Regions from separate parts of the Solibacillus daqui genome, predicted to be linked through region 3. Evidence: riboswitches for the same ligand, from Rfam matches in the RefSeq annotation. Region 3 holds a riboswitch; each other region holds the start of a gene.
What was found. Region 3 has a riboswitch for S-adenosylmethionine ahead of O7776_RS18105 (bifunctional homocysteine S-methyltransferase/methylenetetrahydrofolate reductase). Riboswitches for the same ligand answer to the same signal wherever they lie in the genome.

Region 1 (10,362 bases), 710 kb from region 3:
TGTAAGAATATTGTATCAATAAAAAGAGAAAAAGTTTTAGGTACAATAGATTGAATTATTTACTTAAATTTCATATTTTCTATAAGGCGCTATATAAAAAGAACGATAGAAACCCTTTTATTAGAATAATTTAACTTGCATCAGCAAATTCTTTTTGTACCAAAAACGAAGCGTCAGGTACACAAGTCCTCTACTTTTGGTTCAAAGTTATGAATGTAGTCGAGCATTTTTACTTCTCGTAATTTTAGCTGCTCATCAGAGTAAAGTGTAATACGACGAAACTTATGAGTTAACTCCTCTAAATTAGAGCGGATTGATTGATGTAGGTGAGCAGGCTCGGAAGCTAAAATGAATTTCAAATGGAAGAGTTGCATTAGGGCTACTTCAGGATTTTCTAGATTATTAGCAAATTTCAGATCCCAAATATGTGTATGCGAGATATATTGGTTTGCATAGGATGTGATGGCTTCGTATCTCGTCTCATCAATATGTGGTGCGATATGATCGTGCAGTACTTTTAAATTTTCATTAAGAGTAGCGATTTGTAAAGGATATCTGCGGATAGTTTTTAAATGTGATTTTGATGTAATACTGATGCCCATTATAAATCACTCCCTTATTATTATATGAAAGATGCTTCGTGTAATAGATAGATTGTTATATATAATGTTGGATGCATTATGTATATAAATAACTATGATTTTTGGTTCTATTGTAATGTTGCTATTATATGCATTTATTAAAATAGAATCAATCCTTTAAGAAATAAAAAAAGATACACCGTTTCATGTTGAAAGGGTGTACCCAAAAAATATTATTTCCAAGTGAAGCCTTTTGACGCTAAGAATTCTTTAATGAATGGGCGTTTTTGATCAATTAAGAAATCAGCCATTTGTTTTGTCCATGTTGCCATTTTTTGATTTGATGAACGACTTGCATAGTAGTTTTCCATCGTTGCATCGTATTCAGCAAGTAGTGTGTCGTATTTTTCAACGTCATAGCTATTTTCGTGAAGTACAGCATCTACTGGTAAACGTGGTTTTGTTTCGTTACGTTTTGTTGGCGTACCAATCGTCATTGCAAATAGAGGGAAAACATATTCTGGTAAGTTGAATAGCTCGCTAATTTCTTTTGGGTTTGTACGTGCACCCCCGATGTAGCAAATGCCGTAGCCTAATGCTTCAGCTGCCACAACAAAGTTTTGCGCGAATAATGATACGTCCGCAACCCCAACAAGTACGTTTTCAGCAGAATCTGCTACGATGTCGACACCGTGCATTTTACCTGCAACTTGCAAGCGTTTAAAGTCTACGCAAAATAGGAACGATGCACCAGCTGTTCCGAATTGAAATTCATTTTTTGATAGTTCGCCGAGTTTTTTCTTTTTGTCTTCGTCTGTTACCCAAATGACGCTATATGCTTGAACAAAGTGTGAGCTTGCTGCCATTTGAGCTGTTTCGATTAAATCGATAACGGTTTCCTTTGAAATTTGCTCGCCTGTATATTTACGAACAGATGAGTGACTGCGTAATAATTCTCTAGTTTCCACGTGAACATCTCCCTTGTATGTAATATTAGAAAGATACATTATGCATGATATTGGCGCATGAATGTTGTTCTTTCGTATGTCGCTAATACGACAAAAAGCTTAAAGGAATTTTCCTTTAAGCCTATTTTAGTCAATTTTAAGGTTGAAGTCGATTACAACAACCCGATCCATTTCCAGTAAGTCGCACTGAAAATTAAAATTAAGATGAAGCCGAAAATTGTTAACGGAAGCCCTGATTTTAAGAAATCCTTCGTTGTAAACGTCCCTGTACCGTAAGCCAGCATGTTTTGCGGCGCACTTACTGGTAATAAGAAACCGAAGCAAATAACGAATTGTTGAATAATAACGAAGCCAATTTGGTTTTCAACAGGCATTGGTAAACTCAATGCTAATGCGATAAATACCGGAATTAACGCAGAAGCTAAACTGGTTGCTGAGGCGAAACCTAAGTGAATAATAATGTTAAACACTGTAACTAATGCGATCGTTGCTAAAATTGGCATTGTATCTAAGCCTAGTGAACCGAAAATTGTATCTGACAGCCAAGCAGCACCTTTTGTATTTAATAACGTAGAGCCTAAAGAAATACCTACTGCGAATACGATTAATGTACCCCAGTCAATGCGGCTAGAGGCTTCCTGCCAGTTGAATACACCTACTTTAGGAGTTAATAAAAAGGCAATCGCGACAATCGTAATTGTTGTTGTATCGAATGGGTGTAGCTTTCCTTCAGTAGACCAGAAGAATAGTAAAACTAAAGTTGTAATAATTAATGTGATTTCTTTACGTTTTAGTGGTCCAAGTTCCACTAACTGTTGGCGGATAACGTCTTTCCCACTTGCGATATTGTCTGTTTCAGGTTTGATTAGTTTAATCATAACGAAGAATAACACAACCGACATGATAGCGGAGAATGGCGCGGCATACATGAACCATTCGCTCCATGTAATATCGACACCGAATTCAGATTTAATGAAGCCCAGTGCAACTAAGTTTTGCGCAGCTGCCGTTTTAATCCCAATGTTCCAAATTGAAACGGCTTGTGTTGCTGTGATAACTAATAGTGCAGCAAGCTTACTTTCCTTTGTTAAGCCGAATGCTGCTACAATTCCTAATAAAATTGGAACAACTGCACCAGCACGAGCTGTAGCACTCGGTACTACGAATGCTAATGCAATCGCTACTAAAATTGCACCAAATACTAACGCATTTGTTTTCGTGCCAACCATTGATAAAATCCACAGCGCGATACGTTTATGTAAGTTTGTAATTTGCATAGCGGCTGCTAAGAATAGCGCAACCCCTACTAATGCTACAGCAGAGTTACTAAATCCACCTAAAGCCAGTTTAAGTGCATTACTTGTCCCCATTTGAACAGATGGATCTTCCATACTTGGCGCTAAGCCTAGTAATACAGCGATTAGTGCTAAAATCATCGCGGAACTTACTGGGTATGACACCGCCTCGGTTACCCATAAAATAACGGCAAATGCTAAAATAGCTAAAGCACGTTGACCTACAACTGGTAAGTCCCCCCCGTTTGGAATTAGCACAATGATGATGAGCGCAGCAAATGCTAATGCAATCCAAAATGGTTTTAAATTACGTTTTTGCTCAGTGTTGTTTGCCCCTTTTTCTGTTACTGTTGCCATATAAATTGCCTCCTTTTATTATATTTATTTTCCATAAAATAATAATTTTTCGACCAAGAAAATTTCTTGGCATAAAGACATGACAATGCAACTTTTATAAACATATTAGTGTTAGATTAATAAGAATGCTGTAAACAAAAGTGTTTGTCATCTTTAATTATAGCGATATTTTACAGTTGGTATTGTTAATATTTGGTGAATTTAATTATTTTAAAATAAGTATATATTCTCCTAATTAACAATTCTGAATAGCAAATTAGGTGTGTTAATTAGAAAATATTTGAAATTAATAGCGAGAGAGTGAAGCGTTATGAAATGAACAAAATATAAAAATCAGAAAATTTATAAATTTTGTGTTGACGAATGGAATTACTCTGTCTTATACTGTGAAACAACGATGGAACATAAATCACATAACTCTTATCAAGAGCGGCTGAGGGAATAGGCCCTATGAAAGCCCAGCAACCAGTGAGTGATGAACTGACTAAGGTGCTACGTCCTACAAAATGAACAATCATTTTGACAGATAAGAGGAGGTTAATTTGCTCATTTGCAACCCCTCTTCTTAACTGAAGAGGGGTTTTTTACTTTTAAACCCCTCCTCAAAATACACCGATTTCACCATCGAAATTATTTTAGGAGGTATTGTAATGACAAGCTTACGACCAGAAACATTATTATTACACGGAGGCCAAAAGCCAGATCCTGTAACAGGTGCAATTGCTGTACCGGTTTATCGTACAACGGCTTATGCATTCAAAGACACAGCTCATGCGCAACGTCTTTTTGCATTAGAAGAGCCAGGTAACATTTACTCTCGTATTATGAACCCAACAGTAGGTGCGTTTGAAGAGCGTGTAGCGTTATTAGAAGGCGGAGCAGCGGCAGTAGCACTTTCATCTGGTGCAGCAGCAGTAGCGTTTTCCATTTTAAATTTAGCTGGTGCGGGTGATGAAATCGTTGCAGCGGGCTCACTTTACGGAGGTACGTATAATTTATTTGCAACAACATTACCTCGCTACGGGATTACAGTGAAGTTTGTCGATGAATCAGACCCAGAAAACTTCCGTGCAGCTATTACAGAAAAAACAAAAGCGGTATACGCAGAAATTATCGGTAATCCAAGTTTAAAAGTATTAGATATTGAAGCAGTAGCAAATATTGCACACGAAAACGGTCTACCATTATTAATCGATAGCACATTTGCTTCGCCATATGGTAGTAATCCAATTGAGTTTGGCGCGGATGTTGTCATTCATTCGGCAACAAAATGGATTGGTGGTCACGGTACAACAATTGGTGGAATTGTTGTTGATGCGGGTAAATTTGACTGGACGCAAGGGAAACACCCAGGTTATACAGAGCCTGATACATCTTATCACGGAATTCGTTATGGAATTGACACAGCAGCGGCTGCATTTGCGACAAAGCTTCGTGTACAATTACTGCGCGATTTTGGTCCAACCTTATCAGCAGACGCGGCATTCAACTTCTTACAAGGACTAGAAACGCTTCATTTGCGTATTGTCCGTCATAACGAAAACACGCAAAAAGTAGCCGAGTACTTAAAAAACCACCCATTTGTGGAATATGTAAATTACAATGGCTTCGAAGATTTTGCTACGCATGATTTAGCGAAGAAATATTTAAAAAATGGCTTCGGCTCAATCATTACATTCGGCATTAAAGGTGGACGTGAAGCAGGGCGCCAAGTGATTGATAACGTAGAATTATTCTCACACGTAGCAAACGTAGGGGATGCACGTTCATTAATTATTCACCCAGCAAGTACAACACATCAGCAGCTATCTGCTGAAGAATTAAAAATCGCTGGCGTATCAGAGGAGCTCATTCGCTTATCAATCGGTCTAGAAGCAGCAGAAGATATTATCGCAGATTTAGAGCAAGCGTTAGCAAAGGTAGCAGTAGCTGTAAACGCTTAATAATCGATAGCCCATTTACTTCGCCATATTAATAGTAGAAACTCGCTTGTTATTTCCCATTCGAAAAACAAGCGAATTTTCAAAAAAATCAATCCCTACTAACTTAATAAGTTTTATTGACAACTCTAAAACCAAGTAATACAATAGGAATAAATATAATTGTTAATTTGGAAATTAAAAGAAAAGGAGTTGTTTAATATGGGAAAAGTATTTAGTGCACAAAACGTTGCTGCTTACATAATCTATGAATTAAATGAAGTAAAGGAATTCGTGAACGCTTGTTCAATCCAACAAATTTTGGCGGATGTAGATTCGATGTGGCAAAGCGTTTTTGGGCATCATGCTTTTTCAGAAACAACTCACGATTTTCAAAAATCCGGCTATACTGTAAAAGAAGTAGCAGATGAATATATAGAACATGGTAAAGCACATATTTTAGCGCCAGCGAAAGAATGGTTTTTAAAATATGGCGAGTTCCAATTAGTGCAACGCCCATATGCAATGCCTAATTTTTCGATTAAAGAGGAGATCGTTATGCGTAAAATTTTATCTGCTTATCGTTTACGTACTTACAATTTCGTAAACGTTGCAGTTTAACTTGATACAGTGGGGTTCAAACCCCGACTGAATAGGGGAACTCAGGCTAAGAACGCCGCGTCGTGCGGCAATGCCTAAGTGACCAACATCGTGTTGGCCCAAGCCCCGGCGGATGTCACAGATTTTTTAGAGGAGTTTTTCAAGTGAACTTGAAAAAAATCTGGACGCAATTACGCCTAGGCGTAATTGATAATATCCCTAAGACATTGGTAGGTCCCCCTTACCAATGTTTTTTTATTACTAGTATGAAATAAGATTTGAATGATTAATGACTTTTTAGAGAAAACAAATGTCTTTCTAGGAGAGATTTTTCTTGTTTTCATGTATTATATAGGATAGAATTTCTTTAAGAAAAATTATTTGAATTATTCGTTAATATAGTGTGTTTTTTGAATTTGGAGGAGAAAGGCAATGGCAACAATCAAGGCAGCCATCTTAGGATTTGGCACAGTAGGTCAAGGGATTTATCATATATTAAATGAAAAGAGGCAGGAGCTCCGCGAAAAGTTAGGTGTTGAGCTAGAGGTAGCGAAAATTTTAGTAACAGACGCTAGCCGTGAACGCGTACCAGGCACAAAGCATTTAATGACAGAATCAATGGACGAGGTTTTAGCAGAGAAGGGCCTACAAGTTGTGTTCGAGGCGATTGTCAATGAAGAGCCAGCATACGGTTATTTAAAACGTGCTGTGGAAGCAAAATGCCATGTCATTACAGCCAACAAAGTAATGTTTGCAAAGCGCGGAGAAGAATTAGAGGCTTTAGCAAAAGCAAATGGTGTGTTCGTAGGATTCGAAGCATCAGTAGCTGGCGGGGTGCCGATTATTAAAACGATGAAAAATATTCTACTTGTAAACGATGTTAGTCGCGTACAAGGGATTTTAAATGGTACGACAAACTACATTTTAACCAAAATGCGTGCAGAGGGCTGGGGCTTTGAAAACGCGCTAAAAGAAGCACAACGCTTAGGTTATGCAGAGGCTGATCCATTTAACGATGTTTCAGGTCAAGATGCATTCAAAAAACTGATGATTTTATCGAGCTTAGCGTTCGGCGAGCAGCCAAATTGGGCAGATGTTGAAGTTATCGGGATTGATACGATCTCATTAGAGCAAGTAGCAGAGGCAACGGCAAAAGGTTTACGCTACCGCCATGTTGCTGAAGTGGAAAAGTTAGAAGATGGCACAATTCAAGCAAAAGTTGCGCCGCTACTAGTGGATAAAAATCACCCGCTTTACCCGGTGGACGACGTGTTTAACGCCGTAGCGATGGAAACAAATTATATTGGGACATTATCAATCACTGGTCCAGGTGCAGGTATGTATCCAACAGCGAGTGTGATGGTAGAGGACTACGCGGAAATCATCGGTAAGCGTGCGGGATTTACCGTAACGATTTAACTTCCTTCAGAAAAAGCGAGTTAAGAGCGTGGTATAATTGATTTAGAAAAGCGAACTCAATGGCGAGTTCGCTTTTTTCATATGTCTATTAGTCCTCGTCTTTTACATCCATATCTTCAGGAATCGGTGTATTGCGCCAAATCTCAATCTCTTCTTTAATGCGTTCTAATTGTTCGTGGTATGTGTCAAACTGAGCGCTATTAATTAAAAAGTTTTCACCATCATGAACAGCTTTAATGCGCCCTTCGTAAATATATTTCATAATTTGATACTCGGGCATACCGATATCCTTTGCTGTTGCTTCAATTGATTTATACATGTGATGGTCGCCTCCTTTTAATTGCTGTTATTATTCATTATAATCGCATTTTAAACAATCTGCATCTGGATGCGTTTTTTAGATAAAATGTGTTTAGAATAAATATAAAATCTTAAGAATTTCTTCAGAATTTCCATAGCCAGTTGTTAAGAACTGTACCATATTATTAAAGTATAAGAAAAAGTGGAGAGGTGAGCTTGATGAGTCAACTAACGGTGCTTGTAACGGATGATGATAAAGATATTCGTGACGGTATTGAAATTTATTTGAAAAATGAAGGTTATCATGTATTAAAGGCAGCAGATGGGCTAGAGGCAATCGAGCTATTGGAAAAAAACGAAGTCCATTTAATTATTTTAGATATTATGATGCCAAAAATGGACGGGATTACGGCGACCTTTAAAATTCGAGCAGAGCGTAATATTCCGATTATTATGTTGAGTGCAAAGGTCGAGCAGACGGACAAAATTCACGGTCTATCGGTTGGGGCGGATGATTATATTACAAAACCATTCCATCCATTAGAACTAATGGCGCGTGTGAAATCTCAGCTTCGTCGCTATGTAGATTTAGGGACATTTGGTGAAACACAAGGTGTCGAAGGGCTTGAGCTTGATGTAGCGGCACGTGAGGTGAAAGTAGACGGAGAGCCAGTGAAGCTAACACCGACGGAATATAAAATTACCGAGCTGCTATTAAAAAATGCAGGCCGTGTTTTTTCAATCGGTGAAATTTATGAGCTTGTGTGGAATGAGCCAGCGTATAATGCCGAAAATATTGTGGCCGTACATATCCGAAAAATCCGCGAAAAAATCGAAGCCAATCCGAAAAATCCACGCTATTTAAAAGTCGTGTGGGGCTTAGGTTATAAAATTGAAAAATAAGGGATTGTCTTGGATTGGCGGAATTGCGGCGATTATTGGCGTGTATTATCTCGGCTCGTATTTAATTGATTATTTAACGGAACGCTTCGTACCATTAGTGAAGCAGTTTCTATACTTTTTATAAGGAGGAATGGAAATGAACAACAAAAAATCCCATCTCCAGCTTTTTCTTATGTTTATTGTGGTGTTTGCGATTTTAGTAATATTAGTACAAGGAAATAATTATTTTGGAAAAGACTACTTTGAATCCAATTCATTTGATTCAGAAGCTGAGCAGTTTGCTTACAATGTGGCCCGCTATGAAATAAATCCGTTAACAAAAGAAGATTTTGCAGAGGTTTTAACGGTAACGAAGGATGATATTGCACATTATCGTACGTATTATGGATCATTGGCACAGCAAATTCAAAATATTAAAGACCAATATGCAGAGGACATTAATAACGCGCAAGATGAGGATGTATTACAGGCATTAAAATCAGAGCGTGACGCAAAAATTGAAGATGTTCAAAAAAACTTTGAAGATGATGCTTATGTATCCGAAAAAATTAAAGCATTGAAAGAACAAGTTGTGAATGAAATTTTAGCTGACAATAAGCGAAATCATCAAGCGTTTTTTGCAGAAAATAAGCAATTTGCTTATGAGCTACATGATGACAAGTACGATTTAACGTTTAAAAAGAATGATGTAAAAGCAGCTTCTGTCTTTAAAAAAACAATTTCGAATAATGATTTAGGTACACATGAGGAATCGATTAATTTATACGAATATGAGCAAATCGGCTTTTTAGATAAAACGTATACGATTGAAAAAGATTTTTCGACTATTACAGGTAGTGTAACGATTCCAAAATCAATGCTGTCTAAAACGCATTTTGGGAATGATTTGCGAGCATTTACAATTACAAAATATATATACTATAGCATAATTATTGCGGGAATCGTGAGCTTTATACTGCTAGTAAAGGTATTTAATAGCCGTCCGGAAACTTTGTTTGACAGAGAGAACAGCCTACGTGATGTTTTAAATCGTTTGCCTATGGATATTGCATCAGTTCTTGTATTATTCGTTGTATATCTTACGCTAATGCTTATGAGTAGTATGACGCATATCGGACAATCCATCGGTTATTATTTCCAAGGTGAAAATTATTTTAACGTTGTTGAAAATATGATTAACTTAGCGGTTGTCTACGGGATGTTTGTCTTAAGTGTTTACATTATTGTTTGGACGTGGGCACGTTTTAAAAGGTTTAAAAGTGTAGAGAAGCTGTGGGAAAATATGTTTTTATCTAAGCTAGTGAAAGTATGTATCGAATTGTTTGAAAATCGTTCGATGGGCATACAATCCCTTATTTTATTAATGGTTATTTTCCTTGGTGGCTTTGGGTTTGCTGTGTTTGTAATGAGCGGTACGTTTGAGGTATTCCTCTTCTATATGTTCCTGTTTGTTGTATTTTTCATTCCGGCGCTGTATATTTTCTTGCGTCGTATTGGCTACCTAAACCGAATTATGAAACATACAGACGATATGGCGCATGGTCGCTTAACGGATAATTTAAAGGTAAAAGGGAAGTCACCTTTAGCAAAGCATGCGGAAAATTTAAATGGTCTACGTGAAGGGGTTCGCACAAGTTTAAATGAGCAGGCAAAGAGCGAGCGTCTAAAAACTGAGCTGATTACAAATGTCAGTCATGATTTACGGACACCGTTAACATCGATCATTACGTATACCGATTTGCTTAAAAATCCCGATATTACAGAGGAAGAACGTCAAAAGTATATCGAAATATTAGATGCGAAATCGGGTCGGTTAAAAACATTGATTGAAGATTTGTTTGAAGTGTCGAAAATGGCAAGTGGCAATATCGAAATTTCGAAACAACGTATTGATCTTGTACAACTATTGCAGCAGGCTGTGGGCGAGCATGAAGAGGAGTTTGCAACATCGAATTTAGATTTACGTGTTGCCATTAGTGAACAACCAATTTATGCCTATGTAGATGGTCAAAAATGGTGG
Region 2 (10,362 bases), 570 kb from region 3:
ATAAAGTATTTGAAACAATTGCGCTGGCGAAAGTTTCAACATCTGGTGAAGAGGCACGTGAAAATAACTTCTTAAACTTCGCAGACGGAATTTCAGTGAATCCGGATCACTTAATTTATGACGCAAAACAAGCAGCATTAGCACTTGCAGATGCAGGCTACACACCACCAGTGAAAAGCACTGTAAAAGTAGTGGGTGCACCGGGCTATGCGACATTATTATTAGGGGCACAAGGCATGTTCGATTCAGGCTACATTACAGAGCACGACTTAAAAATCGCGAAAAAGCTTGCATACGTAATCGCGGGCGGTAAAGTACCATACGGAACAGAAGTGTCTGAAGATTACCTATTAAACTTAGAAAAGCAAGCGTTCCTAGAGCTAGTAGCAGACCAAAAATCACAAATGCGTATGCAGCACATGTTAGTAAAAGGAAAGCCGTTACGTAACTAATTGAACGTTCATGAAAATACTTTGCTAGCAAGTGAATCCTTGCTAGCCCATTACAAGGGGGAAACATCATTATGCGTGAAGCCGTTATCGTTGCAGGTGCACGAACACCAATCGGTCGAGCAAAAAAAGGAACACTTGCGAACACTCGTCCAGATGATTTTGGTGCAGTAGTAGTAAAAGAAACGTTAAAACGTGCGGGTTATGAAGGTCCGGTTGATGATTTAATTATGGGATGTGCGATGCCAGAAGCAGAGCAAGGTATGAATGTAGCACGCTTAGTTGGTGCGCTAGCTGGCCTTCCAGATACAACACCAGCACTAACAGTAAACCGCTTCTGTTCATCGGGCTTACAAACAATTGCTTACGCAGCAGAGCGCATTATGCTTGGCCACGCAAAAGCGATCGTTGCAGGTGGTACAGAATCAATGAGTATGATTCCAATGACAGGTAACACAGTGCGTTTAAATCCGAAATTAGCTGAAGAAGCACCACAGTATTATATTGGCATGGGCCACACAGCAGAAGAAGTAGCAAATCGTTATAACGTTAGTCGTGCAGATCAAGATGCTTTCGCGGTACGCTCTCATGAGTTAGCCGAAAAGGCAATAAAAGAAGGTAAATTCAGAGATGAAATCGTACCAGTAGAAGTTGTTGAATACTTTGTTGATGAAAATAATCAATTAAAAGAAAAGAAAATCGTTTTCGATACAGATGAGGGCGTTCGTCCAGGAACATCAATTGAAGGCTTAGCTAAGTTACGCCCAGCTTTCAACGTCAAAGGTTCGGTAACAGCTGGTAATGCTTCGCAAACATCTGACGGCGCGGCAGCAGTACTTGTCATGGACCGTGAAGAAGCAGAAAAGCAAGGCATGAAGCCGCTTGCGAAATTCTTAGGTTTTGCGGTTGGAGGGGTGCCACCGGAAGTAATGGGAATTGGTCCAATTGTAGCAGTACCAAAAGCGTTAGAAATCGCGGGTATTACACAAGATCAGGTTGATTTATGGGAAATTAACGAAGCATTCGCCTCACAGTCAATTCAAGTTGTGCGTGAGCTAGGCATCGATATTGATAAAGTAAACGTAAACGGTGGCGCGATTGCTCTTGGGCATCCACTAGGGGCTACAGGTGCTATACTTTCAATCAAGCTAATTAACGAACTAAAACGCCGCGGTGGTAAATACGGTGTCGTAACAATGTGTATCGGCGGAGGTATGGGCGCAGCGGGCGTATTTGAAGTACTGTAAGTGGAATATGGAACGGAAAAAAATTTCACAGTGGGAAATAAGGAGGAATTCATAATGGAACAAACAACAAACATTATTAAAGGTGGCGGCTTCTTAATCGAAGACGTAGAAATCGAGCGTGTAATTACACCAGAGGACTTCACTGACGAGCAAAAAATGATTGCACAAACAACACAAGAGTATGTGCAAAATGAAATTGTGCCAGTAATTGAAAACTTGGAGCATCACGAGTTTGAGCACTCTGTACGTTTATTAAAAAAGGCAGGAGATTTAGGTTTATTAGCTGCTGATATACCTGAAGAGTACGAAGGTTTAGGCTTAGACAAAATTTCTTCAGCATTAATTGGTGAAAAAATGTCGCCAGCGGGTGGTTTCTCTATTACGCACGGTGCACATGTTGGTATTGGTTCTTTACCAATCGTATTATTCGGTAACCATGAGCAAAAAACACAATACTTACCGAAGTTGGCATCAGGTGAGTTAATCGCTGCTTACGCGTTAACAGAGCCAGGTTCAGGCTCAGACGCATTAGGTGCGAAAACGACGGCAAAGTTAAATGAAGCAGGCACTCACTACATTTTAAATGGTGAAAAACAATGGATTACAAATGCAGGCTTTGCAGACGTATTTGTAGTATACGCAAAAATCGATGGCGATAAATTTACTGCTTTTATCGTAGAACGCACATACCAAGGGGTTTCTGTTGGTCCAGAAGAGAAGAAAATGGGTATTAAATCATCTTCTACACGTACATTAATTTTAGAAGATGCTGTGGTGCCAGTAGAAAACGTATTAGGTGAAATCGGTCGTGGTCACGTAATCGCATTCAACATCTTAAATATCGGACGTTATAAATTAGGAGTAGGTACAGTAGGAGCTTCAAAACGTGCATTTGAACTTGCAGTAGCGTACACAAACCAACGTCAACAATTCAAAACAAAATTATCAGATTTCAACTTAACGAAAGAAAAACTCGCAACGATGGCATCTCAAATTTATGCGTCTGAGTCATTAAACTATCGCACAGTTGGTTACTTCGAGGACCGTTTAAGTCAGTTATCTGAAGCAGAGCAAAAAGACGGTAAAGCAATCGCAGGTGCTATCGCAGAATATGCAATCGAATGTTCAATCGCAAAAGTATTCGGCTCTGAAACATTAGATTATGTAGCAGACGAGGCAGTGCAATTACACGGTGGCTACGGCTTCATGGCAGAGTACGAAGTAGAGCGCATTTACCGCGACTCTCGTATCAACCGTATTTTCGAAGGTACAAACGAAATCAACCGTATGATCGTGCCAGGTACATTCATGAAAAAAGCATTAAAAGGTGAGTTACCGTTATTACAAGTAGCACAAGAGCTACAAAACGAGCTATTAATGTTAATGCCTGAAGAAATCGGCAATGAAGCATTAGAGCAAGAAAAATATTTAGTGAAAAACGCGAAAAAAATTGCGGTACTTGCAGCAGGTGCAGCAGCTCAGCGCTTCGGAGCAAAATTAGATGCAGAGCAAGAAGTTCTTGTAAACATCGCTAACATTGCAAATCAACTATACGCAATGGAATCAGCTGTTATTCGTACGCAAAAAGCAATTGCACGTGACGGTGAAGAAAAAGCAGCACAAAAAATTCTCTACACACAAATTTTCTGCCAAGAAGCATTTGCAGAAATCGAAAAAGAAGCAAAAGAAACATTAATCGCATCAGTTGAAGGTGACAATGCACGTATGATCCTTTCAGCGCTACGTAAGTTAACACGTAACAACCCATACAACTTAATTCTGAAAAAACGCCAAGCTTCAGTGAAGTTAATCGAAGCTGAAAAGTTTGTCGTTTAATCGGTAAAATCAAATAAAAACGAGATGTGGGACGCCGCATCTCGTTTTACTATAGATAAAATTCAAATGGAAGGCTATTTTTCTACTTTACGAAAGTGATAAAAAATCGATTAGTTTAACATTCGGCTGAAGACGATTGCGGCTTGTGCACGAGTTAAAGTTTTGTTTGGATTGAAGTTTTTATCTGAGCCAATCATGATTCCCTTTGATTGAAGTGCATAGATTGCTTGTTTTGCCTCTGTGCTAAGCTTGGCATCGTCATTATATTTTTCTGCTGTTACCTCCTCGAATGTTTCACCAGATAAAACAAGATAGTTATAAACTGCATAGGCAAATTCTTCTCGAGTAATTTCTTTGTTTGAAGCAAATATTTGATCCGTTACACCTGGAATTAAATTGTTTTCAATTGCCCATTCAATCCCATTCGTATTTGTATTTCCAGCTAATCGATTTAATACAGTTGCAGCTTGAGTTTTTGTGAATGGTTTGTTAGGTGCGAATGTCGTTTCGTTAACCCCAGTTAATAATCCGGCTTGTGTTACTTCGATAATTTCATTTTTTGCAATATGATTTTCAATGTCGTTGAATTTTAGATTTTTATCTTTTGCCAGGATATCTAACACTGTTACAGTTCCGCTAACCTCATGCCCAACTAATAATTGAGGTTTTTCACTCGTCACAAATGCTAATCCCTCTGGAGAAACGTCACCTTTTATAGCTTCGCTAAAGTCACGCGTATTCATATAGTCGACAAATTTAACCTTTGTTGGATCTGTAATGTTGTACATCATAATCCCACCGATACGCTCTAAACCAATGAATGCGAATACTTCGTCACCGATTTTACCAACTTTAACATCTTCAGGCTCAGGCCCTTTTTTACCGCTACGGTTATCAATCTTTACTTCATCATTCGTCGTATTGAAGTATTTAGGGTAAAGCTCGGCCGTTATTTTTTCAAAATCACTTCCGCTATCAAATACGATTTCCATTGTATCGGCATCAATGATTGAGAAAGAGCGTCCACCAAAAATATAGTCTTTTCCATCATCAAAGCCGTCATATTGCGTCGTATCATAATATACGATTTCGTTGCCATCTACTTCTTTTTCGTTTTCATTTAAATGGAATGAAGGTGTGTCTTCTTCTCCCCATTCACGACTGTCTCCCTCATTCGCAGTGACAATATAATTTTTACCGTTCGCGCTATACGTTGAAATCCCATCTGGCATATAAATGCCAAAGACATTCTCATTCTGAAGTTTTACGTCCTTATTTTTAAGTAGATCCAATTCATTTCCTTTTTCTTGATGGTCTTTAAATCCTAACCCATTTACTGAAATTACTTCGTTTGTTGTTAAGTCTATTTTTGCGATGGCATTGTTTTCTTGGAGTGAAACGTAAGCATATTTGCTATCTTCACTTACGACTACATATTCAGGCTCTAAATCTTCAGATGGTTTGGCATCTTTCTTTATAATTACTTGGTCTTTTACTAACTCGGCACGTTTTTCAGCACGATCAAATGCTTCAAATGTAATATTTTTAGTTGTCAAACCCGTAAAACCATTTGATACATCAATTACAGATACGGTACCTTGTGGGTCTTCAATTCCTTTTCCATAACCGTTACGAGGTTCCCCTTCGTTAGCAGTTAATACTTTTTTTCCATCTGGTGAGAATGTAATGTTATCAGGTTGTACCCCTATTTTTACGATACTTAATAGCTCTCCTTCACCAGTTAAAAATACGGCATAACCATCTTTTGTATAATCATCGGATTGGACTGCAGCAACTACAACGTTTTCATTAGGGGAAATGGCAATACTCGGTAGCCCCCCGTAAACGAAATCAGGATCGATAGTTTTAATTAATTCAGCAATGTCTACAGAAAAATCGGGTACTAAGTTCATTGCATTTGCTGAAGAATAATTCAGAGAGATTTTTTCTACTAATTTTGTATCACCGTTAATTAAATACATCGAATGATTGTGTTTGTTATAGGCAATAATTTCAGTCGTCCCACCATCAGGATTTTGAACGCCTGAATCATAATGAGCATCGACTGATAATTGATAATTTTGTACAGCTGCTTCCGTTGTTAAGCTCGGTGCCGCAATCAATGTTCCAGCCAACGCTAAAGCGAACATTGTTTTTGATGTAAAGTATTTACTCATTTTCCTACCGCCTTTTCTAGTTTTGTCTAGTTTAAGGTTGGATAGTTAATAGAATGTTAATTGTTTTCAAATTTTTGTAAAAACTAAAGTATGATTCAAAAAATGACTCATTTTACATTTTTAGAAAATTCTGTTTTATCTTCGTGTTTACTGGCATAGCCTTTTAAGCACTTAAACGTATCACATGGCTTTATCGCAGACATGCGATAGCTCACCAAAGTTATACAGAAGCTTATTAGAAAAACCAACCACATTTAATGACTAAAATCCATTTTTAAGGAGTAGGTTTGCTTCAAGTTCGAATAAAAGTAATCTTACTATTAATCGGATTTCGCTCGATTTGTTATTATATTTCGATTACAATAGAAAAAATTGAACTATACTAAGGGAGCGGAAAAATGACAATTCAATTTATTAACTATCCAAAATGTACAACCTGTAAAAAAGCACAAAAATGGTTAGATGAAAACGGTATTGCCTATGAAAATATTCACATCGTTGAACAAACGCCTTCTAAAGAACAGTTAAAGGCATATTATGAAGCAAGTGGTCTTCCCTTAAAGAAATTTTTTAACACATCAGGCATGAAGTACCGTGAGTTAGAGTTGAAAGACAAATTACCAACAATGTCTGAAGACGAGCAATTAGCACTATTAGCATCAGATGGCATGTTAATTAAACGTCCACTCGTAACAGATGGAAAAAAATTAACATTAGGATTTAAGGAGTCTGACTTCTTGGAAACTTGGAAATAACCGTTGAATATCATTGAATTTCCGAACGAAATATGGCAAAATGAACTTGAATATACTACATATTACTTGGAGGTTTTCTCATGAGCACACCAAAAGAATTAAGTTATACAAAAGAGCACGAGTGGATTAAAGTTGAAGGAAACAAAGCAACAATCGGTATTACAGACTTCGCACAATCTGAATTAGGCGACATCGTATTCGTTGAGCTACCAGAAGTAGGAGACGAAATTGCTAAAGATCAACCATTCGGTAGTGTGGAATCAGTAAAAACAGTTTCTGAACTTTACGCACCAGTGTCAGGTACAGTTGTTGCAGTAAATGAAGAATTATCAGATAACCCAGAATTCGTTAACGAATCTCCATACGGTACAGCTTGGATGATTACAGTTGAGCTTTCTAATGAAGCTGAAGTTGAAGAATTAATGGATGCAGATGCATACGCTGAATTAATCGAGCAATAATATTTAACGTCGAAACCTAGTATGTTTAGGTTTTGGCGTTTTTTGGTTATTAAACTATGGGAGGTGCTTTCATGGGAAAATGTATCATAGTAGAAGGACGTGCAGATAAGTTGAGAATCGAGCCAATTTTAGCAGAGAATGTGACAATTCTTTGTACGAATGGCACAATCAGTGAAGTCGATTTAATTGATTTATTAGAAGCTTACGAGCAAGATGATATTGTGACATTTTTTGACGCAGATAAAAATGGAGAAAAATTACGAAAGCTCATGAATCGGGTGTATCCAGAAGCGCAACAATTTATTATTCCGCAACAGTATAATGAAGTTGAAAAAACACCAACCGTTATATTACGCGATTTATTACAACAGGCAAAATTTTTAGTAAGATAGGAATGACATTACGATGGAACAATGGACAAGAAGCCAATGGGAGCAAAGTGTACAACAACATGAAAAAAGTGCACTTTTTATCTATACCCCTATGTGTGGGACATGTGATGTGGCCAAAAGAATTTTAAATGTAATTGAGGAATTACTACCAGATTTACCGATTGGAATGGCAAATATCAATTATTTAGAGAACCTCGCACAAGATCTGAAAATTGAAAGTGTTCCTTGCTTACTTGTTTCTAATAATGGACAATTACAGGAAAAAATTTATGCTTTTCAATCCGTACCATTTTTGTATGAAATATTAAAAAAGTAATTGACGAACAATTATTAGCATGATAAAGTAACATTCATACAAAACAAACTTAATAGCGTTACTCTTATAAAGAGAGGTGGAGGGAAGTGCCCTATGAAGCCCGGCAACCAGCAATTATTGCAAAGGTGCCAAGTCACACAAAGATTATCTTTGAAAGATGAGAGAACGGTTCAACGTATAAATTTGCGAAACCTTTCTACTTGTCGTGGTAGAAAGGTTTTTTGTTTGTTCTAAGAGGCGAATAAGTAAAAAAGCGATTATTGAACATAACGAACAGGTTATTTCAAGTTAAAGGAGTTCAAGCGATGATTGATATACAAAACATAACGAAAGTTTATAAAACAAAAAACGGCGATCTAACCGCCGTCAATGATGTAAACTTGTCGATTAATAAAGGTGAAATTTTCGGAATTATTGGATATAGTGGGGCCGGTAAAAGTACGATGATTCGCTTATTAAACGGTTTAGAAAAGCCAACAACTGGCTCGGTTATTGTCAATGGACAAGATATTGCGAAAGCGTCAGGTAATGAGTTACGTTCAGCTCGCCAAAAGATCAGCATGATTTTCCAACACTTTAATTTACTTTGGTCACGTACGGTTGAGGAAAACATTGCGTTCCCACTTGAAATTGCAGGTGTACCGAATGCCAAGCGTGCACAGCGCGTAGAGGAATTAATCGAACTAGTTGGTTTAAAGGGGCGCGGTAAAGCGTATCCGTCACAATTATCGGGTGGTCAAAAGCAGCGTGTCGGCATTGCCCGCGCATTAGCAAACAATCCAGAAGTATTACTTTGTGATGAAGCAACTTCTGCACTAGACCCAGAAACAACGGATTCGATTTTACAATTACTGCTAGACATTAACAAACAAATCGGGCTAACAATTGTTCTGATTACGCACGAAATGCACGTTATCCGTAAAATTTGTAACCGTGTCGCAGTTATGGAAGCTGGTAAAGTTGTAGAACAAGGGGATGTATTACAAGTGTTCCAACTTCCTCAAGCACCGATTACGAAAAACTTCGTATCGAAGGCTGCTGGTGAAACGCAAGAAACACAAGCATCGCTAGAGCAAATTTTAACGAACTATCCATCAGGAAAAATTGTGAAATTGACATTTGCTGGAGCTACAACAGAGCAACCGGTCATCTCCCAAATTATTAAGCAATTCGATGTTGTCATTAATATTGTGCATGGCAAAATTTCAACGACAACGGGCGGTTCACTTGGTACATTGTTTGTCCACATTGATGGCGACAAGCAGCAAATACAAAAGGCACTCCAATTTTTAAAACAGCATGAAATACAAATGGAGGTGATTGAGCATGATTAATCAATTATTTCCAAATGTGAATTGGGACAAAATGCTCGAAGCCACATACGAAACATTGTATATGACAACAGTCGCAACGGCAGTGACATTCGTATTGGGTATTTTAATCGGGATTGTTTTATTTTTAACAAGCGACAATCAACTATGGGCTAATAAAATCGTCCACTTTTTAACGGGATCTATCGTTAATATTTTCCGTTCGATACCGTTTATCGTGCTAATCATTTTATTAATTCCTTTCACGAAGTTTTTACTTGGAACAATTCGTGGTGCTAATGCAGCATTACCGGCTTTAATTATTGGGGCCGCACCGTTTTATGCGCGCATGGTATTAATTGCGCTACGTGAAATTGATAAAGGTGTTATCGAAGCGGCTCGTTCAATGGGTGCGAAAACGTCAACAATCATTTGGAAAGTATTAATTCCAGAAAGCTTACCGGCGCTTATTTCTGGGATTACAGTAACAGCGGTAGCACTTGTAGGGTATACAGCGATGGCTGGTATTATCGGTGCAGGTGGTCTTGGAAACTTAGCCTTCCTTGATGGTTTCTCTCGTAATCGTACAGACGTTACATTTATGGCGACCATTATTATTTTAATCATTGTATTTATTATTCAAATTATTGGTGATAGCATTACAACAAAAATTGATAAACGATAGTTAGTGGCAATTACGCCGTAATTATATAGCCAATACTTATCGAACAAGCATCTCTTAACTTGATGACTCAAGTTAAGCCCCCGGCGGATGTCACAGATTTTTAGAGGAATTTTTCGAGCAAACTCGAAAAAATCTGGACGCATCTACGCCGAGGCGTAAATGATTAAGAGGTGCCTCTGTATAGTGAATATCCAGAATATAAAAAATGTTCGAAAAGTTTAGGTGAGAAAAATATAGAATAGAGGAAAAAATGATGAAAAAATTATTATCTTCAGTAGCATTAGGTGCTTCAATCCTTGCTCTAGCAGCATGTGGGACAGACGAAAAATCAACAACAGGCAGCGATACAACAGCAGAGCCAACAACATTAGTGGTAGGTGCTTCAAACACACCTCACGCCGCAATTTTAGAACAAGTTCAACCAATTTTAGAAAAACAAGGTATCGAATTACAAATCGAACCTTATCAAGATTATGTATTACCAAACCAAGACTTAGAATCTGGTGATTTAGATGCCAACTACTTCCAACATATTCCGTATTTTGAAGGTCAAAAAGCAGAATTTAACTATGACTTCGCAAATGCTGGTGGTATTCACATTGAGCCAATCGGTATTTACTCTAAAAAATATGCATCTTTAGAAGAGCTTCCTGAAGGCGCAACAATTCTATTATCAAACTCTGTAGCTGACCATGGCCGTATGCTTTCATTACTTGAAGCACAAGGTTTAATCA
Region 3 (10,362 bases):
TCCTGTAAATCAATATTGTTCAAATCTATCATAAGCGTTTCTAAAATGAAGTTTTGCAAAGAGGCCGTATCTGTTAATCCATCTGTATATAAAATACCGGCTTTAATGTTTCCTTGTTTCCCAATTCGAATTTTACGTACAACAATATCCGAACTTTTTCCAAGTGCTTCTTCGATCGTTTGTATGTTATGTTGTAGAGATGTTTTTAATTTTATGACTGCTTTTTGATTGGGCTCCTCAAGCGGGCTCGTTTTAGGCGGTTGAGGAATTGCTGTTTTTTTGTATTTATTTTTAAAAAACCACATATTCCCTCACCTTGTTTATCACTATATTTTTTGATTGACCATAACCATCATTAATCGTTAATCATGGACTACTATTATTTAGTGTTACTTACTTTTTCTTGTTTATACTTTGATTTTTAGTAAATTGGAGTTGTAAACATAGGAGTATTTTATCGTTTGCAACACGAATAGCCATCGACCCATAAAAAATTAGGGGCGATGGCTATTCAGAAAATACTGTTATGTAAATTTTTCGTCCAAGGATGGATGTTATATAGAATAAATTTAGGTATACACGAAAATGCCACAAACGCTTATTTAACAGCATTTTGTGGCATATTGTATGAGAGATTGTTAATTAATGTAATTCCACTAAATGCACATAATCACAACGATTTAATCGCTTAATTCAAGCATTCTTCCACAAATTGTGATTCGAAAGAGAAGCCGTAATAGTTAGTTATAATTACTTTAATTTTCTTGAGGGTTTTCTGGTCCCTGTAAATCAAGCTGATAAAATACTAAGTCTAACCAACGATTAAATTTATAGCCCGCATTGCGGATTGTTCCACTATACGTAAAGCCCAGTTTTTCATGAATGACAATACTTGCTTCATTTTCTTTGTCAATCCCTGCAACCATCGTTTTTACTTCATGCTTCGTTGCGTAATCTATTAGTGCATGCATTAATTTTGTCGCGATGCCTTTTTTGTAATGACCTTTGTGTACATATACGGAATGTTCCACTGTATAATGATACGCTGGATACGCTCGAAAGCTACCATACGTCGCATAACCCGCTACTTCACCATCAATATCAAACACCATAAGCGGTTCTCCGTTTTGTTGCTTTTGCTCAAACCACTGCATTCGTTGCTCAAGCGTTTGTTCTTTATACATATAAATTGCCGTTGAATGTAAAATATTATCATTAAAAATTTCTAAAATTGTTGGTATATCCTCTTTTGTCGCTTGTCGAATCATTGGTAAACCCCCTTAAATTTAGAAAAACCGTCCTATTCAAATTAGGACGGCTCGTTAATCAATTAAGCCCCGGTGTAATTGCGTCTGGATTCAGCTTTTCGCACAAGCAAAAAACTTCTTACCGAATTCATGACATCCACGGGGGCTTAACTTCTTTTAGCAGGCAGTTGAACACTCGCTGAAAGAAATTATACGTTAAAGTAACGCGCATCTGGATGTGCAAACACAATCGCCGATACGCTTGCTTCTGGTTCCATCATAAAGCCTTCAGTTAATTGTACACCAATTTGCTCTGGTTTAAGGACAGCAAATAATTTTTCTTGGTCTTCTAAATTTGGACATGCTGGGTAGCCGAAACTAAAGCGTTGCCCTTGATATTTCGCTGCAAAACGGTCGCGCATAGTGAAGTCCGTTGCATCTGGGAAACCCCACTGGTCGCGGATTTCCTGATGAATTCGTTCCGCAAACCCTTCTGCAAGCTCCAACGCTGTCGCTTGCAAAGCATGACTTTCTAAAAATCGACCTGCTTTTTTTAGTTCATTCGCTTTACTACTTACACCTTTCCCCGCTGTAACAACCATTAGCGCAACATAATCCATTTCTCCGCTAGCCACTGGTTTTAAATAATCAGCTAAGCATAAAAATGGGGCTGTTTGCTGACGCGGGAATGTGAAACGCTGAATTTCTGTTTTCGCATCCTCTGGGCTATAGATAACTACATCATCCCCATCTGATTGCGCTGGGTAAAACTGATACATGCCCGAAGCCTTTAATGCACCACTATTTAAATACCCTTGCACTAAATCATTTAACAAGATTGCGCGGTCATCTTGTTCCGCTATTAGCTGCTCTAAATTCCCTTTTAAACCTAAATGATGCCCAATTAATGTACGCAAATTCACATAAGGCTGCAAGTGTGCGACTGAATAATCACGTTTAATATGTGGCACTAAATCTTTCGGTGTAAATACTGGCGCATCTACTACCGTACGAACTGGCTTTTCAGCAACCGCTACTGCTGGACGTGTCGCGCGTTTCGCATCCGCCTCTAATCGCTGTTCACGAGCTGTTATTAATTCTGAAATTAACTCTTGTCGCTCATTTTCGTTCATTAAACGATTGGCCTGCTCTAGCCCCTGCATAGCATCTTTTGAATAAATCACCGGTCCATCATATTGCTCAGCAATTTTGGTTTCAGTAAAACGACGTGATAATGCAGCGCCACCTACTAATATCGGAACATCAATCCCTGCTTCTTTAAAATCTTGTGCGGTAATCACCATTTGCTGTGCCGATTTCACAAGTAAGCCTGATAACCCAACAAAGTCTGGCTTTTCTTTACGAATTGCCTCAATCAATTGAGCTGGTGTCACTTTTATTCCTAAGTCTACAACACGGTAACCATTGTTACTTAAGATAATATCAACTAAGTTTTTGCCGATGTCATGCACATCACCTTTTACCGTTGCTAATACCATTGTCCCTTTACTCGCGCTCGTGTCACCTTTTTCCATAAACTGTTCTAGATGGGCTACAGCTGCTTTCATAACACCTGCACTTTGGAGTACTTCCGCAACGATTAATTGGTTGGCATTAAACAAACGTCCAACTTCGGCCATTCCTGCCATTAGTGGTCCATTAATAATATCAAGAGGTGTATCAAATGTTTGACGTGCAGCATCTAAATCTTCAATCAGCCCTTCTTTTGTACCTTCTAAAATGTAGTATGCGAGACGTTCTTCAACCGTTGTCGGTAATTCTTTCACGACCGCGTCTTTCTTTTTATCACGATAAAAGTCGGTAAATACTGCTAATGTTTCATCGTTTGTATTGAAAATTAAATCGTTTGCTAATTTAATTTCCTCTTCTGGAATGGATGCATAACGCTCTAATTTTTCTGTATTAACTATCGCATAATCTAAGCCTGCTTGTGTACAGTGATACAAATACACCGCATTTAACACTTCACGGCCAACTGGTGGTAAACCGAATGATACATTACTTACACCAAGGACCGTTAAACAGCCCGGTAAGTTTTCTTTAATGAGACGAATGCCTTCGATTGTTTCTTCCGCAGCACCGATATACTGCTCATCCCCTGTACCAACCGGGAACATCAGTGGATCGAAAATAATATCCTCTGGTGACATGCCCCATTTTTCCATTAACAATTTATAAGAACGCTGTGCGACTTCAAGTTTTTTCTCGCGTGTAACCGCCATCCCAATTTCATCGATTGTTCCAACAACAAGCGCTGCGCCATATTTTTTTACAAGCGGCATAACCGCATCAAAGCGTTCTTCACCGTCTTCTAAGTTAATGGAGTTAATAATTGCTTTCCCCTGTGAAAACTTCAGTGCCTCTTCCATTACCTTCTCGTCCGTTGAGTCAATTACGAGCGGTACTTTTACTTTTTTCACAACTTCATGCATGAAGTTTTTCATATCCTCTACTTCATCGCGGTCTGGGTTGGCTAAACAAATATCAATAACATGCGCACCATTTTTCACTTGTGCACGGGCAATTTCAGCCGCTTCTTCAAATTTACCATCAATAATTAAGTTTTTAAATTTGCGTGAACCAATTACGTTTGTGCGTTCGCCGATAAATAATGGACGCATCGATTCATCGTATTGCAGTGGCTCAATGCCTGAAACGACATGACCATGTGTCGACTCTTGTGGCTTACGTGGTGCATAATTCGCTACCGCCTCTCGAATTGCGGCAATATGTGCCGGTGTTGTCCCACAGCAGCCCCCTACAATATTTAACCAGCCTTTTTCCGCAAAGCCTTGTAGCTTTTTCGATAAAGAATCTGGTGTTTCGTGGTAGCAGCCTTCTTCATCTGGAAGTCCAGCATTCGGATAACAGCTAATATAGCCATTTGAAAGCTCGGCTAATGAACGAATATGATCCGTCATAAATTCTGGACCTGTCGCACAGTTTAAGCCCACTGATAGCGGCTTAATATGTTCAATTGAAATATAAAATGCTTCAATAGATTGACCGGCCAATGTTGTTCCCATCGGCTCAATTGTTCCCGAAATCATAACCGGAAGCTCTTTCCCTAATTCGGTAAACGCACGATGAATAGCAATTGTTCCAGCCTTTACGTTTAACATATCTTGTGATGTTTCAAGTAGTAATAAATCTGAACCTGCTTCAATTAGTGTTTTTGCTTGTACATAGAAGTTTTCTTCCAGTTCATCAAATGTAATACCGCCTGTTACTGATAGCGTTTTTGTTGTTGGTCCGATTGCACCTGCAACAAAACGCGGCCATTCCGGTGTCGAAAATTCACGCGCTGCCTCTAATGCAAGTTCCACGGCGCGTGTATTAATTTCAACGGCTTTGTGTCCTAAATCATATTCGTTTAGTACAAGCGGTGTACCACCAAATGTATTCGTACAAATAATATCTGCCCCAGCTTCTAAATAAGCAAGGTGTACCTTTTTCAATACATCTGGACGTGTGATGACTAAGTTTTCGTTACAGCCATCTAATTCCTCGCCACCGAAATCTTCATATGTTAAGTTTTCAGCCTGTAGCATCGTCCCCATGGCACCATCGATGATTATTATTCTATTTTGTAATTGCTCATGAATTGGATGTTTAGACATGTGATTTTTCTCCTTTATGTTTCGCGTCATACTGTTTTACATGCTCCATTAACTCCAACGTCATATCATAACGTAAAAACGGAGTAATTAAATAAATCCCATTGAAATACTGACACGCTGTTTCAAGTAGCTCTTTTGCAATTGCTAGGCCCTCTTTTGTTGCTGATTCTTTATCGTTACCACATGCCGCCATACGTGCTAATACTTCGTCAGACAGCTTAATACCCGGTACTTCATGATGTAAAAATTCGGCACTTCGGGATGATGTCAGGGGCATAATCCCAATATAAATCGGCGTTTCTAAATGCTTTGTTGCCTCATAGATTTCGATAATTTTTTCTTTTGTATAGACCGGCTGCGAAATGAAATAATCTGCACCATGCTCAATTTTTTTCTCTAAGCGCTGAACTGCACGGTCTAACACACGAACATTTGGATTAAATGCCGCTGCTACAGAAAAATTCGCTTGTTTTCGTAAAGATTTCCCGGTAAATGATCCACCTTCATTTAGTTGCTTAATCAGTGAAATGAGCTCCATTGACGACACATCGTACACACTTGTTGCCCCTGGGAAATCCCCTACCTTTGTTGGGTCACCTGTTACAACTAAAATGTCATGTAACTCTAACGCATCGAGTCCCATTAAATGTGACTGGAGACCAATTAAGTTACGGTCACGACATGTTAAATGTGGTAATGAACGGACACCGTGTTCCTTTAAAATCGCTGCCATCGCAATATTACTAATTCGTGGTGATGCGAGCGAATTATCGGCCATCATTACAACATCTGCGCCTGCCTCCGATAGCTTTTTTGCACCTTCAACAAAGCCTTCGATTTCTAAATGACGTGGCGTGTCTAACTCTACAATTACTGAACGCTCTCGCTTTGCTTTTTCATGTAGTGGTTCATGCTTGCGAGGCTCTGCTACACGGACAAATTCTGTACGCCCCTTTGTTTCGGCCTTTTCTTCAATCGGACTTAAATTCGCTAAACGTTTTTTCGCAGCCGCAATATGCTTTGGTGTTGTTCCACAGCAACCGCCAATTAAACGCACACCTTGATTCACTAATTCTTCAGCGGCACGCGCAAAATAATCCGTTTCCGATTCATAGACAACACGCCCATCTTCTACATCTAAAAGTGAAGCATTCGGATAAGCGGATAAATAAGCATTCTTTGGTAGGCTTACTTGCTCAAATGCTTGAATTGTATGGAATGGACCAAGACGACAGTTGCTTCCAACAATATCTGCACCTAATCTTTCTAAATCATGTAGCGCCTCATTGAATGACATACCATTCTGCAATACGCCCGCTTCTTGCATTGTTACTTGCGCAATAATCGGAAGGTCTGTTAGCTCGCGCAATGCATGTACACAAAGCGATAATTCTTCAAAGTCATAATACGTTTCTAGTAAAAAGCCATCTGGTTCACCAGCTAATAGCACCTCAGCCTGTTCTTTAAATGTTGTTAAAATTTCTTCCAAGGTAGCATCGCTTTTACGAATCCCTCGAATTCCACCAATTGTTGCAAGCACATACTGTCCTCCTGGTGCTGCCGCGCGCTTGGCAATTGCTAGTGCAGCTTCATTAAATTCTTTAACACGCCCATCATAGCCGTAACGTGCTAGTTTAATAGCATTGGCACCATACGTATTTGTTTGAATAATGTCTGCGCCAGCCGCGATATATTCACTATGAATTTTTTCAATAATTTCAGGACGTGCAATATTCATTTCCTCATGACAATAATCTAATCCATATGAATATAATAATGTGCCAATCGCACCGTCTGCTGTTAGCACCTTTATTTTTAAATCTTCAAGTAAACCCATTGCTTTCACTCCATTATTCACAGTATTTTCAGTATTTTAGTGATACAAAAAAGCCTTCTTTTTTAAATAAAAAAGAAGGCTTCAATCATGACGAACTTAGTTCCCTTCTCATCTTCTGGCATTTGCCATCTGGATTTAGCACCTGACTTTTGTTGGTTGCTGAAGCTTCATCGGGCCAGTTCCCTCTACTTCTCTTGATAAGAATTTTATGAATTTTTCAGATAATTAAGTGAATCATACCGTTATCACACACGAACGTCAACCCTTTATGCAAATAAAGTATAACTTCCTACATTGCAAACGTTTTCTTTGTAAAGAATCGGGTTTATAATCACTTTTTAATAGGCTGTGATTATTTATACAATCTGCGCACTAATTTGTTCGGCTGTTTTTTTACCGTTTTGGATACATGCGCCAATGCCCACACCAAAATACGAGCATCCTGCTAGTAACACATTTGGATAACGAAGCGCTAATTCTTTTACAACAACACTGAGTGCTTCGTTATGCGCTAAATCATAACGTGGCATTTTGTCGATCCATTTTGTCACATTCACAACTGTCGGCTCGGCTTCAATACCAAGACTTAGCTTAATGTCCTCTAGCGCAACTTGTGTCAGCTCTTCATCTGTCATCACCGCTAATTCTTCGTAGCGCGGGTTAATGTTCTTATAAAAGAGACGAACAAGTAAATTTCCTTGTGCCGATGTGTGCTTCCATTTACGACTTGTCCATGTTGAAGCATTACATATTAAATCGGAATGATGCGAAACGATAAAACCGGTGCCATCTGCCGGGAGTACGCTATCTGCAACATCAAAGCCTACATACATCGTTAGTGCAGAAGCATTCGTGAATTTTTCAAGTTGTTGGTTAATCACAGCGTCTTGTAAAACCGCTCGAACCGTTTCATTTGGCGTTGCTAGAACAACGAAATCAGCTACAATTGTTTCGTTAGCTAGCACTACATCATATTGTTCACCGCGCTTATGGATTGCTTGAATTGCTGTGTTTTTCTTGAATTCTACTTCTGTCAGTGTTTGCTCTAAACGATCAATTATTGCCGATAAGCCTGATTTAAAAGAAATAAATTTTTTATTTGCAGCTTTGTCAAATTGCTCTTTATTTGCTTCAAAGCCTTTAATAATCGAACCATATTTGTTTTTGTAATCGACTAAGTATGGCAATGTTGAATTCAAGCTAAGTTGATATAAGTCTCCCGAATAAACACCAGCTAATACAGGGGCAATTTGATTGTGCACTATTTCTTCACCTAAAAAGTACTCTAAAAATTCACCTATTGAGCTTTCTTTTGTGAAATTGGTATTCGGCAACTGTAAATCCTCAAGCGACCGTTGCTTTCCTTCTTCTGAAATGAGCGTACTTGCCATTAATGACTCCACACTCATGGGAATGCCAAATGTCGAACCGGCAGGAATCGCGTGTAGCTCGTTATTCGTATGAATGTATGAAATTCCGGTTTCGTTGTACACAAGTTCATGTTCAAAATCAAGTTCTTGAACAAGTTCTAATACTCCAGGGTGACGTGCCACAATAGAATCAGCCCCCGTTTCCATAATGAAGCCACCTTTGTGCTCCGAATGTATTTTCCCACCTAAATACGGATTTTTTTCAACTAATACTAAACGCGCTCTTACATTATTTTCAGCAAGCTGTTTTTTCAAATAATGCAACGTCGTTAAGCCTGTGATTCCGCCACCTACCACTACTACTGTTTTCATATTCATTCTCTCCTATTAATTCGCGCTCTTGTTCTTATTTAAGTATAAGCTCTTTTAGTGAAAAATTGGACTGACGGATATTACAAATTTGTATATAAATCAATAAAAAAAACGCATATTAAAGAGTTGCTTTAACATGCGCTAATTTTTACTTTTCTAATGATTGCGAGACATTTGCTAACGCATCCGCTGCGTAAGTTACTTCATCAAAGGCACTACCTAGTTCTAAAATAACATCACCAATTTTTTTTACTTCATGTTCTACTAAATTATTTTGCGTTTTTGTCGCATCCATTGATTCCACAATTGCATTAAATTGTATTTCTGTATTGTGCATACTTTCTTCACCAACAATTACCGCTAACTTAATTTCTTCCAGAGATTTTTGAAGCTTAGTTGTACGAATATTTGTATTTTGTAATAATGCTTCTACATTAATTGCCGATTCTTTTGTTTGCTCTGAAAGCTTACGCACCTCTCCAGATACTACACCAAAGCCTTTACCCGCTTCTCCAGCACGCGCCGCTTCAATCGCCGCATTTAATGCAAGTAAATTAGTTTGGTTTGCTATATTTGTAACGATGCCCATTGTGGATTCCATTTCTTTTGAAATTTCCGTTAGCTTGTCCATTTCCTCCGAAATCATCGCCACTGAATGTTGAATCGCATTCATACTTACCGCTTGCTGTTGGATTTGAACTTTCCCTTGATGCGCTTGCTCCGTTGTCTTTTCTGAATAATCGATGGCTTTTTTCACATAATCAACCATCACTTCTGATTGTTCAGTCAACAGTTGGAAAGAAGCATTTGTTTGTTCTGAAATAGCTGCCAAGTTAGCTGATGACCCTATGATAGCATTGCTAACTTGACGTTTCTCTTGCTCTAATTTTTCCTTAATCGCTTCAATAACATACTCAAATTCCTCAAGAACAACTTGTTGCTCAAAGTTTAACATTTTTGAAATAGCTGTAATCGTATGATAGGATTGGCTCTCCTGCTTGATATTCAGCTGTACTAAACGAATAAAATCAGTGAGTATACTTTGGAACGCACCGATATACCATTTCGTTTTTAGACCAATATGAACATGCACTCGTGCAATTTTTTTTCGCTTTTCCAAATATTCCGAGTCGATGACACCACTAAACATTTCACATATATGACGCTGTAACGTTACTTTCAAGCGGTCAACTGAGCTATGGTCATTAATAATATCTACCAAACTCTGTTCCATTCCTAAATTTGTGTAAAACGTATCCACAATTTGATCGATATTTTCATCTACATGCGGTTTAAATACTTTTAAATATTTTAAATCCTCTTCAGTTAAATTTAACATTTGTAGTTGCTTTTTTACATCTGTATTCCCTTTAACTTCTAACTTTACAGTTACTTTCTTCAAATCCACTGCTTGTACTTCGTGATTTTTTTTATAAAAAAACATCCGTGACCTCGCCTTTTCCTTTTTGTAACAAAGGGTTATTTGAACACTAATTAAAACAATATTTAACACCTTTACGCTTTCATCTAGAATGCTTTTATGTCATTAACTAAACCCTATAAAATTTTTCTCTATACAATCACTCTATTATAATTAAGCGTTAGAATCTTTAAAATACTAACTCTTCTTTTATCTAGTAATCTATGCTTTCGCACTAGATTTTTAACATAAGACTAGTTATTTCTGATTATTATAATGAAAGTATTTCACGGAATTCTTTCAAAATTTTAAACCGAAAGCCTCACAGAATTAAGTTCATATTTGGGTTTCATCACCCACTAATAGAAGGATATATGCTAATGCATGTTAAAATATGTATAATTTAATTTAAAAAAAAGTAAAAAGCCCATCACAAAACCATGTGACAAGCCTCTCATCAAACTATTCTATTGAA

Region 1: linked by a shared signal. The riboswitch ahead of O7776_RS01500 (O-acetylhomoserine aminocarboxypropyltransferase/cysteine synthase family protein) and the one ahead of O7776_RS18105 (bifunctional homocysteine S-methyltransferase/methylenetetrahydrofolate reductase) in region 3 are both predicted to bind S-adenosylmethionine.
Region 2: linked by a shared signal. The riboswitch ahead of O7776_RS15460 (methionine ABC transporter ATP-binding protein) and the one ahead of O7776_RS18105 (bifunctional homocysteine S-methyltransferase/methylenetetrahydrofolate reductase) in region 3 are both predicted to bind S-adenosylmethionine.

Annotation. Positions count from the first base shown of each region.
Region 1 covers NZ_CP114887.1:303,174-313,535, forward strand. Annotated here, with positions in the region: gene O7776_RS01485 (hypothetical protein) at 174-602, opposite strand; gene nfsA (oxygen-insensitive NADPH nitroreductase) at 815-1,549, opposite strand; gene O7776_RS01495 (DASS family sodium-coupled anion symporter) at 1,702-3,201, opposite strand; SAM riboswitch class I at 3,619-3,734, shown strand; gene O7776_RS01500 (O-acetylhomoserine aminocarboxypropyltransferase/cysteine synthase family protein) at 3,852-5,144, shown strand; gene O7776_RS01505 (hypothetical protein) at 5,343-5,741, shown strand; gene O7776_RS01510 (homoserine dehydrogenase) at 6,153-7,139, shown strand; gene O7776_RS01515 (DNA-binding protein) at 7,228-7,458, opposite strand; gene O7776_RS01520 (response regulator transcription factor) at 7,659-8,342, shown strand; gene O7776_RS01525 (hypothetical protein) at 8,332-8,466, shown strand; gene O7776_RS01530 (sensor histidine kinase) at 8,479-10,362, shown strand, end outside.
Region 2 covers NZ_CP114887.1:3,127,973-3,138,334, reverse strand. Annotated here, with positions in the region: gene O7776_RS15500 (3-hydroxyacyl-CoA dehydrogenase/enoyl-CoA hydratase family protein) at 1-452, shown strand, start outside; gene O7776_RS15495 (acetyl-CoA C-acetyltransferase) at 524-1,696, shown strand; gene O7776_RS15490 (acyl-CoA dehydrogenase FadE) at 1,751-3,532, shown strand; gene O7776_RS15485 (choice-of-anchor I family protein) at 3,643-5,709, opposite strand; gene O7776_RS15480 (arsenate reductase family protein) at 6,108-6,464, shown strand; gene gcvH (glycine cleavage system protein GcvH) at 6,545-6,925, shown strand; gene O7776_RS15470 (toprim domain-containing protein) at 6,997-7,317, shown strand; gene O7776_RS15465 (thioredoxin family protein) at 7,331-7,633, shown strand; SAM riboswitch class I at 7,695-7,797, shown strand; gene O7776_RS15460 (methionine ABC transporter ATP-binding protein) at 7,939-8,967, shown strand; gene O7776_RS15455 (methionine ABC transporter permease) at 8,960-9,628, shown strand; gene O7776_RS15450 (MetQ/NlpA family ABC transporter substrate-binding protein) at 9,882-10,362, shown strand, end outside.
Region 3 covers NZ_CP114887.1:3,700,941-3,711,302, forward strand. Annotated here, with positions in the region: partial or broken gene O7776_RS18090 (spore germination protein) at 1-305, opposite strand, end outside; gene O7776_RS18095 (GNAT family N-acetyltransferase) at 756-1,268, opposite strand; gene metH (methionine synthase) at 1,457-4,888, opposite strand; gene O7776_RS18105 (bifunctional homocysteine S-methyltransferase/methylenetetrahydrofolate reductase) at 4,881-6,725, opposite strand; SAM riboswitch class I at 6,831-6,929, opposite strand; gene hemG (protoporphyrinogen oxidase) at 7,082-8,467, opposite strand; gene O7776_RS18115 (globin-coupled sensor protein) at 8,616-9,911, opposite strand; gene O7776_RS18120 (chemotaxis protein) at 10,355-10,362, opposite strand, start outside.